One region of the Limnohabitans sp. INBF003 genome, then DNA from elsewhere that is predicted to be linked to it. Evidence: predicted binding sites of a transcription regulator. Region 1 holds the regulator's gene; the other holds the start of a gene.
The links. The regulator sigma-54, encoded in region 1, starts transcription at its own class of promoters, with help from an activator protein. The targets are predictions, from matches to a motif close to TGGCANGNAANCTGCTTT.

Region 2: ACZ5VE_RS09435 (CmpA/NrtA family ABC transporter substrate-binding protein) is a predicted target of sigma-54. The motif match lies at 2,245-2,262, and genes of this name have one in related genera.

What each region holds. Positions count from the first base shown of each region.
Region 1 is NZ_AP029222.1:186,108-191,268, reverse strand. It holds gene ACZ5VE_RS00915 (thiol:disulfide interchange protein DsbA/DsbL) at 14-688, shown strand; gene lptA (lipopolysaccharide transport periplasmic protein LptA) at 832-1,464, shown strand; gene lptB (LPS export ABC transporter ATP-binding protein) at 1,461-2,219, shown strand; gene ACZ5VE_RS00900 (RNA polymerase factor sigma-54) at 2,260-3,801, shown strand; gene ACZ5VE_RS00895 (THUMP domain-containing class I SAM-dependent RNA methyltransferase) at 3,812-5,143, shown strand.
Region 2 is NZ_AP029222.1:2,084,703-2,089,863, reverse strand. It holds gene ntrB (nitrate ABC transporter permease) at 1-815, opposite strand, end outside; gene ACZ5VE_RS09435 (CmpA/NrtA family ABC transporter substrate-binding protein) at 827-2,086, opposite strand; gene ACZ5VE_RS09430 (ANTAR domain-containing response regulator) at 2,355-2,981, opposite strand; gene ACZ5VE_RS09425 (substrate-binding domain-containing protein) at 3,020-3,709, opposite strand; gene tsaD (tRNA (adenosine(37)-N6)-threonylcarbamoyltransferase complex transferase subunit TsaD) at 3,798-4,841, shown strand.

The DNA.
Region 1 (5,161 bases):
TCTGGAGCACCCCATGAAACGCCGTTTCTTCTCTACCGCCTTGGTGACTGCCTCCGCGTGGCTCAGCACCTCTGCCGCCTGGGCCCAAGCTGTTGTGTTCAAGTCCGGCAAAGACTTCTTGACGCTGGACCGTCCTGTGGCCACCGAAGCGGGCACAGGCAAAGTCGAAGTCATCGAGTTCTTTTGGTACAGCTGCCCCCACTGCAATGCGTTTGAGCCCACCTTTGCCCAATGGGTCAAAAATGCGCCCAAGGATGTGGTGGTGCGCCGCATCCCAGTGTCTTTCCGCGACGACTTTGCGCCGCAGCAGCGCCTGTTTTTCACGCTCGAAGCCATGAATTTGCTCGACACCCTGCATGCCAAGGTGTTTGCTGCGGTCCATATTGAAAAGCTGCCACTCAACACCGATGCCAGCGTGCTGGCCTGGGCAGACAAGCAGCCCTTGGACAAAGTCAAGTTCAACGAGATCTACAAATCGTTTGGCCTGGCCAGCAAACTCAAGCGTGCGGTCCAATTGCAAAACGACTTCAAAGTCGAAGGCGTGCCCTCCTTGGGGGTGGCCGGCCGCTATTACGTGGACGGCACACTGGCTGGCAGCATGGAGCAAGCGCTGAAAGTGGCAGAAGCCCTGATCGCCCAGTCGCGCCCTGCCCAAAGCACCGCCAAAGCAGCCAAGAAGAAAAACTGAGCCTGCGCCAGCAGGCCCAACCCAAGCCCGCGGGTGAGTCACCTGAGCGGGCTTTTTTTATGCCTTGGCACACGCAGCAAGAGCGATCTGCTCGCTCTTGCCTCTACAATCAAAATTCGTCATCAGCAAGATTCATGCCCCCAATGACAATTCTCCGAACCATCAGCCTCCTCGCCGCAGCGCTGAGCTTGTTTTGCACGCCTGCCTGGGCCGAAAAAGCCGACCGAGACAAGCCCATGCTCATTGAGGCGGATGCGATGCGCCACGACGAAAACAAGCTGCTCACCCATTTCATCGGCAACGTGGTCGCTTTCAAGGGCACCATGGTGCTGCGCGGTGCGCGCATGGAAGTGCAACAAGACAAACAAGGCCAACAAGTGGCTCACGTCTGGGCGGCGCCCAAAGAACGGGTGTTCTTTCGCCAGAAACGCGAAGGGGTCGACGAGTTCACCGAAGGCGAAGGCGAAATGGCCATTTACGACAGCCAGGCCGATGTGGTGACACTGATCCAGCGGGCAGAGGTCCGGATTTTGCGCGGCACGGAATTGGCCGACCAAATCAATGGCGAAAAAATCGTCTTCAACAACACCACCGAAGTGATGACCGTTGATGCCCCCCCCAAAGGTGCCAAAGCCACAGACCCGCGCGACCAACGTGTGCGCGCTGTGCTGACCCCCCGGAAAACGGTCACGCCGTCGCCCCCCACAACGGCACCGACTTCGGCAGCCCCCGCACTGCGGACCAGCCCGAGTGCAGGCGAAAGTCAAAAACCATGAGCGAGCCACTGGTGACCAGTCGACTGGAAGCACACCACCTGAAAAAGGCCTATGGCAGCCGCAAGGTGGTGCACGATGTCTCCGTGCAGGTAGGCAAGGGCGAAGTGGTCGGTCTGCTGGGCCCCAACGGCGCTGGCAAAACCACCTCGTTTTACATGATCGTGGGCTTGGTCCGCGGTGATGGCGGCCAGATACTGATCGACGGCGAAGACGTGACGCGCATGCCCATCCACAAGCGCTCACGCATGGGTTTGTCTTATCTGCCGCAAGAAGCCTCCATCTTTCGCAAGTTGAGCGTGGCCGACAACGTGCGTGCCATTCTGGAGCTGCAAACCGATGCACAAGGCCAGGCACTGCCGCAGGCCGACATTGAAAAACGCCTGAGTGAACTGCTGGCCGACCTGCGGGTGGACCATCTGCGCGACTCGCCCGCCGTGGCCTTGTCTGGCGGCGAACGACGCCGGGTCGAGATTGCACGCGCCTTGGCCACCGACCCGCGCTTCATCTTGCTGGACGAACCCTTTGCCGGCATCGACCCGATCGCCGTCATCGAAATCCAGCGCATCATTGCCTTCCTCAAGCAACGTGGCATTGGTGTGCTCATCACCGACCACAACGTGCGCGAGACCTTGGGCATTTGCGACCACGCCTACATCATCAGCGAAGGCCGCGTGCTGGCGGCTGGCACCCCCGAAGAGATCGTGTCCAACACCGAGGTGCGCCGGGTGTACCTGGGCGAACACTTCCGAATGTGATGAACCGCATACCGTCCGCACACTACCTGAAAGCACAGCCATGAAACCCGGTCTGTCGCTTCGCATGTCCCAGCACCTGGCGCTGACGCCCCAGTTGCAACAATCGATCCGCCTGCTGCAACTGTCCACGCTGGAGTTGTCACAAGAGGTCGACCAGATGCTGGACGACAACCCGTTTTTGGAGCGCAGCGAAGAAGAAGCCCCCATGGAGGCTTTTGGCCTGGACCAGACCGACACCCGAGTGAGTCTGGGCGACCGCGTCAGTGAAACAGCCAGCACGGCCAGCAGCAGCGATGACAGCGCCAGCGAAACCCGTGACGAAGCCGTGACCGATGTGGCCGAAAGCTGGGACGGCGACGGCAGCGTGGACATGCGCCCCGACGACAGCGAATGGGGCGGCGACGCCGGACCACGCCAGAACAACGGCGAAGAAACCGCCGACGCCATCGACCTGGCCCGCAGCAGCGGCTCGCTCACCGACTTTTTGCACCGCCAGGCCTTGTCGCTGCGCCTGTCCGAGATTGACCGCGCGGCCCTGCGCTTTCTGATCGAGTCGCTCAACGACGATGGCTACCTGACCGACACCCTGCCCGAGCTGGCCGCCAGTCTGGCAGGCAGCGAGGACTACGAACAACTGGACGAACTGGTGCACCGCTTCACCGTGGCGCTGGGTTTGCTGCAATCGCTCGAACCGGTGGGCGTGGGTGCCCGCGACTTGGCCGAGTGCATGCGCATCCAGATCAAGGCCTTGCTCAAAGACGCACCCGACGACGAAGTCACCCAGGCCGCACTGGCCGTGTGTGCCCAGCCGCTGGAAATGCTGGCCAAACGCGACTTCAAGCGCCTGGCCGTGGCCTGCGGCCTGAGCGAAGCCATGGTCAAAGCCGCCATCCCGTTCATTGCCCGGCTGGAGCCCAAACCCGGCCGCCCGTTTGCGCAGGCCGAACAAAACATCGTCATTCCCGACGTGCTGGTGGTGAACACCAGCAAGACGGCCACGCCCAAATTCCGCATCCAGCTCAACCCCGACGTGATGCCCAAGCTGCGCGTGCACGACATCTATGCCAACGCGCTGCGTGGCAGCAAAGGCTCGTCACACGCGGGCTTGCAACAACGCCTGCAAGAAGCCCGCTGGTTCATCAAGAACATCCAGCAGCGCTTTGACACGATCCTGCGTGTGTCCACCGCCATCGTCGAGCGGCAAAAGAACTTTTTGACGCACGGCGAGCTGGCCATGCGCCCGCTGGTGCTGCGCGAAATCGCTGACGAGTTGGGCATGCACGAGTCCACCATCAGCCGTGTGACCACGGCCAAATACATGTCCACGCCGCAAGGCACGTTTGAGCTGAAGTATTTCTTTGGCTCGGGCCTGGGCACCGACAGCGGCAGCGCGGCATCGAGCACCGCCGTGCGCGCGCTGATCAAGCAGTTTGTGGCGGCCGAAAAACCGGCCAAACCCCTGTCTGACAACCAGATTTCCGAAATGCTGAAAGAGCAAGGCATCGACTGCGCCCGGCGCACGGTGGCCAAATACCGCGAAGCCCTGAAGATCGCGCCTGCGAACCTGCGCAAAACCCTTTGAGAGTATTCGAGTGAATTCATTGAACCTGTTCATGCCTTGCGCCGCTGGCGTCGAGGGCTTTTTGGCCGACGAGGTCCACGCCATCACGGGGCTGACCGGCCATGACCTGATGACCGGACGCGGCGGCGTGATGGCCCGCGCCTCCTGGCGCGACGCCATGCGCATCAACCTGCACAGCCGCCTGACCCAGCGCGTGCTGGTGCAGCTGTCGGTGACCGACTACCGCAACGAAAACGACCTGTACAACGCCGCCAGCGAAGTGGCCTGGGAAATCTGGTTCACACCCAAACAAACCTTCAAAATCGACATCACGGCGCAACACAGCCCGCTGACCAGCCTGAACTTTGCGGCCCTCAAAATAAAAGACGCGGTGGCCGACCGTTTTCGCGCCAAACGCGGCGAGCGCCCCAGCGTGGACACCACCTGGCCCGATGTGCGCATTTATGCCCACGTCACGCCCGAAACCCTCACGCTCTACATCGACACCTCGGGTGAGCCGCTGTTCAAGCGCGGCTGGCGCACCGACAAGGGCGACGCGCCTTTGAAGGAAACCCTGGCCGCCGCCATGATCGCGGCCAGTGGCTGGGACGCCACCGTGCCTTTGTATGACCCCTGCTGCGGCAGCGGCACCATCCCGATCGAAGCGGCTCAAATCGCCTGCGGCATTGCCCCCGGTTTGCAGCGGCGCTTTGGTTTTGAAAAGCTATTGCCCTTCCAGAACCACGTGTGGCAAGGCCTGATCGAAGAAGCCCGCGATCTGGAGCACGAACCCACCGCGCCCATCTTTGGCAGCGACGTGGCCTTCCGCATGGTTGACTTTGCCGAGCGCAATGCCGAGCGCGCAGGGGTGTCGGGCGTGATCGAGTTCCGGGGTGGCGACGCGTTGCAACGCATGCCGCCTTGCGAAACACCCGGCATCATGCTGCTCAACCCACCTTATGGCGAGCGGATCGCCGCAGCGGGTGTGGCCGGGCGCGGGCGTGACAACTTCCAACCTGGTGCCCTTTCGGATGCCCGTGCAAGTTCCCGTGCCGCCGACCAAAGCCACCACCGCGAAACCGCCCAGACCGACGACGGCGGCGACTTCTTTGCCCAACTGGCCAGCCACTGGAAGAAGAACTACAGCGGCTGGAGCGCCTGGATGCTCACGCCCGACCTGAAGCTGCCCGGCAAAATGCGCCTGAAAGAATCGCGCCGCGTGCCCATGTGGAACGGTCCCATCGAATGCCGCCTGTTCCGCTTTGACATGATCAAGGGCAGCTTGAAGCGCACGCCCAACGATGGCCCCAACAGCCCAGCGGGCACGCCCGAACCCGACACATCGGGAACGTCTGCCCCATGAGCCTGGAGGTGAGCGTTG
Region 2 (5,161 bases), 1.5 Mb from region 1:
ATGATGATGTTCTTGACGTTGAGGTTGTTCCACTCGTCCCAGACCCAGAAACCAATGCCCACGCCGCCGGTCAGCATTTCGGCCGCCACGATCACCAGCCACGCGGTGCCCACGGCCAGGCGCACACCGGTCAGCATGTAAGGCAGCACTGCGGGGAAGAGGATGGTGGTGGCAATCTTCCATTCCGACAGGTTGAGCACGCGGGCCACGTTCAGGTAGTCCTGCGGCACGCGCTGCACACCCACGGCGGTGTTGATGACCATGGGCCAGATGGAGCAGATGAAAATCGTCCAGATGGCGGCCGGGTTGGCCCCTTTGAATACCAGCAAACCGATCGGTAACCACGCCAGTGGCGAGACCGGGCGTAGCAGGCTGATGAGCGGGTTGAACATGCGCGACAGGAAGGTGAAGCGCCCGATCACAAAGCCTGCCGGGATGCCGACGAGCGCCGCCAGGCCAAAGCCCACGGCCACGCGTTCGAGCGACATCAGCACGTTCCAGCCCACGCCTTGGTCATTGGGGCCTTTGCGGTAGAACGGATCGCTGAAGATGTCGATGGCCTGCAGGCCGGTGTCGTAGGGGCTGGGGATGCTGCCCTTGGTGGTGATGGACACCAGCGCCCACAGACCGATCAACAGCCCCAGGCCCATGAGCGGCGGCAAGACCGCCATCCAAAAGTTGTGCCACTGGCGGGCGCGTTGCATTTGCGCGGCGGCAGCAGCTGTGGCAGCAGCGACTTCTGCAGGGGTTGGCGGCACAAGCTTCACAGGGGCCGTTTTGCCCCCGGTGGGTGAATGGAAAACGGCGCTGACCATGGTGTTCTCCTTCACGCCTTGACTTTGAAACCGTCGGCGTATTTCTTGGGGTCTTTGCCATCCCAGACCACACCGTCGATGCCTTTGTGGCTGCGCATCTCGCTCTTGGGTACAGGGGCCTTGACGGAGGTGGCCGCATCTTTGTAGAGCGCGATCTGGTTGATTTGCTTGGCCACGCCCAGGTAGTCAGGGTGGTCCTTGAGCAAGCCCCAACGTTTGTGCTGCGTCATGAACCACATGCCGTCCGACAGGTAGGGGAAGTTCACCGTACCGTCGTTGTAGAACTTCATGTGGTTGGGGTCGTCCCAGGTCTTGCCCATGCCATTTTGGTAACGGCCCAGGATGCGCTGGTTGATCGCATCCACACCCGTGTTCACATACGATTTGTCGGCCACGGTCTCGGCCATCTTGAGTTTGTTTTGCAAGCTGGCGTCGATCCACTGACCGGCTTCGATGATGGCGGCCGTCACGGCGCGGGCGGTGTTGGGGTACTTCTTGGTGAACTCGGCCGTGGTGCCCAGTACTTTTTCAGGATGGTCTTTCCAGATGTCCTGGGTGGTAGCGGCTGTCACCCCGATGCCGTCCATGATGGCGCGGTGGTTCCAGGGCTCGCCCACGCAGAACCCATCCATATTGCCCACACGCATGTTGGCGACCATTTGCGGTGGCGGCACGGTGATGACTTTGGCATCTTTCATCGGGTTGATGCCGTAGGTCGCTAACCAGTAGTACAGCCACATGGCGTGGGTGCCGGTGGGGAAAGTCTGCGCAAAGGTGTATTCGCGCTTGTCGCTGGCCATGAGTTTGGCCAGACCTGCGCCATCGACGGCGCCAGAATTTGACGGCATTTTTTCGGCCAGCTTTTTGGACAGGGTGATCGCCTGACCGTTGTGGTTGAGCGTCATCAACACTGCCATGTCTTTTTTGGGACCTGACAGCCCCAGGTGCACGCCATAGACCAGGCCGTAGAGCACATGGGCAAAGTCCAACTCGCCGTTGACCAGCTTGTCGCGCACACCGGCCCAGCTCGCTTCCTTGCTCAGCACGAACTTCACGCCGTGCTTAACATCCAGGCCCAGCACAGAGGCCATGACGACGCTCGCGCAATCGGTCAGCGGGATGAAGCCGATCTTGACTTCCTTTTTCTCGGGGGCGTCCGAGCCTGCGGCATAGACCATGGAACGCAGCGCGGGCGAAATGCCGGCAGCACCCACGGCGGCGGCTTGCAACACGTTGCGGCGGGTCAGACTGTTTTTGAGAAGGTCGGTCATGGCGATGCTCCTTGCGGGATGAAAAAACAAAAAAGGCATCCTCATGTCATCCGCGCCTGCAGTGCAAGGCGCGAACGCATGGGGACGCCTTTGTCCGGTGTGGGTTCACCCGCCTTTGGGTGATCTCACGTTTGATCTTCGTTGGTCTTGGTACGTGTATTGCAAGCCGCGTGCCAGGGTTTTCCTGGGGACGTGTCGTGAATTACTCGGGTTTGGTGCCTGGATTTGCACCTTTGTGGTGCGATGGCACTTGGCTGGTGCCGTGTTGTCAGCCCAGCAACTCGGCCATCTCGATCATCTGCTGCGCGATGTCGGCCAGTTTCACGCCCTTGTTCATGGCGGCTTTGCGCAGACGGGCATAGGCCTCTGGCTCGCTCAAGTCCTGGCGCTGCATCAGCAGGCCTTTGGCCCGGTCGATCAGCTTGCGATCCTGCAATTCGCTCCGGGTGTTGTCCAGCTCGGCCAGCAAAGCTTGTTCGTGCTTGAAGCGGGCCATCGCCACTGTCAGGATCGGGTGGATGCGTTCAGGCGCCAGCCCGGCCACGATGTAGGCCGTCACGCCTGCGGCCACGGCCTCGTTCATGGGGCGGGTGTCGCTGTCGTTGGTGAACATCACGATGGGGTGGCGCGCATCGCGCGTGGCCATGACCACATGCTCCAGCGCATCGCGGGCATCGCTCTCGGCGTCCACGATCACCATGTCGACCTGCAACTGTGCCAGGCGCTCGGTCAAAAACACATCGGCGGGCAGGGTGGCCACCAGGTTGTAGCCCGCTTCCAGCAGGCCAATGCGCAAGAGGCGCGAGCGCTCTTCAATGGCCTGCGCCTGTTCATCCCCCTCGGCCACTAAGGTGGGGTCTGAAATGATAACAACGATTCTCAAGGCTTCCTGCATGACTTGTGTCATGCAAGAACCGCGCCGAAGTACCTAATTCAGGCCGGAGCCATGCCGTGCTGGCGCTTGAGCGCATCGCACGCAGGGGACTGCCAGAAGGCCAGCAGCGCACGCATGGCGTCCTGTTGGAGGCAGGTTGCGGCCACCGAGCCGGAGAAGGTGGTGATGATCTCCACCTCGGGTGGCAAGCCGCCCACGATGGTGATGCCCTGCACGCCCAGCATTTCGCTCAGTTGCTGAAAGCCCAGCGCCACTTCCCCCAGGGCCACTAGCGAGCCCACGGGCACGCCCGGCTTGGCCTGCACGATGCGCGGCGCGATGGTTTCGGCGATGCCCCAGGCCTCGAACTTCTTGGCCAGTTGCACGCCGCTCGGGCCGGTCGAATAGCCCAGCGTGGGCGCGGCCAGGATGGCGGCTTTGAGCGCGGCTTCGGTCGAGATGTCGGGCACGGGCTGCCCCGCAGGCACAGCCACCGCCACGCCCGAGCGCACCAGATCGGCGCGGCTGCCCGCCAGCAAATGGTCGCTGGCGACCAATTTGTCGATGGCGTCGCTCGCCAGCACCACGCCGTCAAAGGCTTCGCCCGCCTGCACGCGTTTGGCGGCATCGACGCCGCCGACCGACTCGACCTGAATGTGAACGCCAGGGGTCTGCGCTTGGTAAAGCGCCACCAGATCGGCCAGCAGCGGCTTGGTGGCCATGGAGGAAATCAGTCGGAGTGTGGTCATGAGTGGGCTTTGAAATGGTAGGGCGTTCCTGCAAAGGATTATGGCCAAGCCTCATGCCATCACCCATGCCCCGCTTAAACTACCTGTTATGCGAATTTTGGGTATCGAATCTTCTTGCGACGAGACCGGTGTGGCCCTGGTGGAAACCAACGGCGATGCACTGCCGCGCCTGTTGTCGCATGCGCTCTACAGCCAGATTGAAATGCACCAGGCCTATGGCGGTGTGGTGCCCGAGCTGGCCAGCCGCGACCACATCCGCCGGGTGCTGCCGCTCACGCGCCAGGTTTTGGCCGAGGCCGGGACCGCTTTGGCCGATGTCGATGTGGTGGCCTACACCCGGGGGCCGGGCCTGGCCGGGGCCTTGCTGGTGGGCTCGGGCGTGGCCTGTGCGCTGGCGGCGGCGCTTGGCAAGCCGGTGCTGGGTGTGCACCACCTCGAAGGGCATTTGCTCTCACCGTTTTTGAGCGCCGATCCGCCCGAGTTTCCGTTCATTGCCTTGCTGGTGTCGGGCGGTCACACGCAATTGATGCGGGTGGACGGCGTGGGCCGCTACGAGTTGCTGGGCGAAACCATTGACGACGCCGCAGGCGAAGCCTTTGACAAGTCGGCCAAGCTCATGGGCTTGCCGTATCCCGGTGGCCCGGGCCTGTCGCGTCTGGCCGAGCAGGGCAACCCGGCCGCCTACAAGTTGCCGCGCCCTTTGCTGCACAGTGGCGACTTTGATTTTTCGTTCGCGGGCCTCAAGACGGCCGTGCTCACGCAGAGCCAGAAAATTGGCCCTGCCGCCCACACCGAGGGCGCACCCGAACGTGCCGACCTGGCTGCCTCGACCCAGGCGGCGATTGTGGAAGTGTTGGTCAAAAAATCCATGAATGCGCTGAAAGCCACCGGCATGAAGCGCCTGGTGGTGGCCGGGGGCGTGGGGGCCAACCGCGAGCTGCGCACGCAGCTCAACGCCGCTTGCGCCAAAGCCCGGGTGCGTGTGCATTACCCCGAGCTGCATTTGTGTACCGACAACGGCGCCATGATCGCCATGGCGGCAGCCATGCGCTTGCAAGCTGGCGCGCAAGCCGCCGAGGCGCGTTACAGTTTTGACGTGAAACCCCGCTGGCCCCTGCACGAGCTGGCTTGAGCCGCTGTTGTGTGCTTCCCCTGTGGGAGCGAGCCCCTGCTCGCGAATGGTGGTTAAAGCACTTGTTGTGGGCCCATCAGGCATTCGGCCGCAGGGGCGGCCTCCCACAAAATTGGCCCATTCGCCCATGATCATGGCCTGATTCTGTTGGAGCGAGCCCCTGCTCGCGAAGGTGTGCAAACCACAACACCCATTCAAAAGCGCCCGGCCAGCAGACATTCGGCCGCAGGGGCGGTCTCCCACAAAAACCATTCAGCTCAGCGGCCATCGTGCGTGTCCTGCAGGGCAGTTACACTGCGCCCCTTCTCAGCTTCAACCTG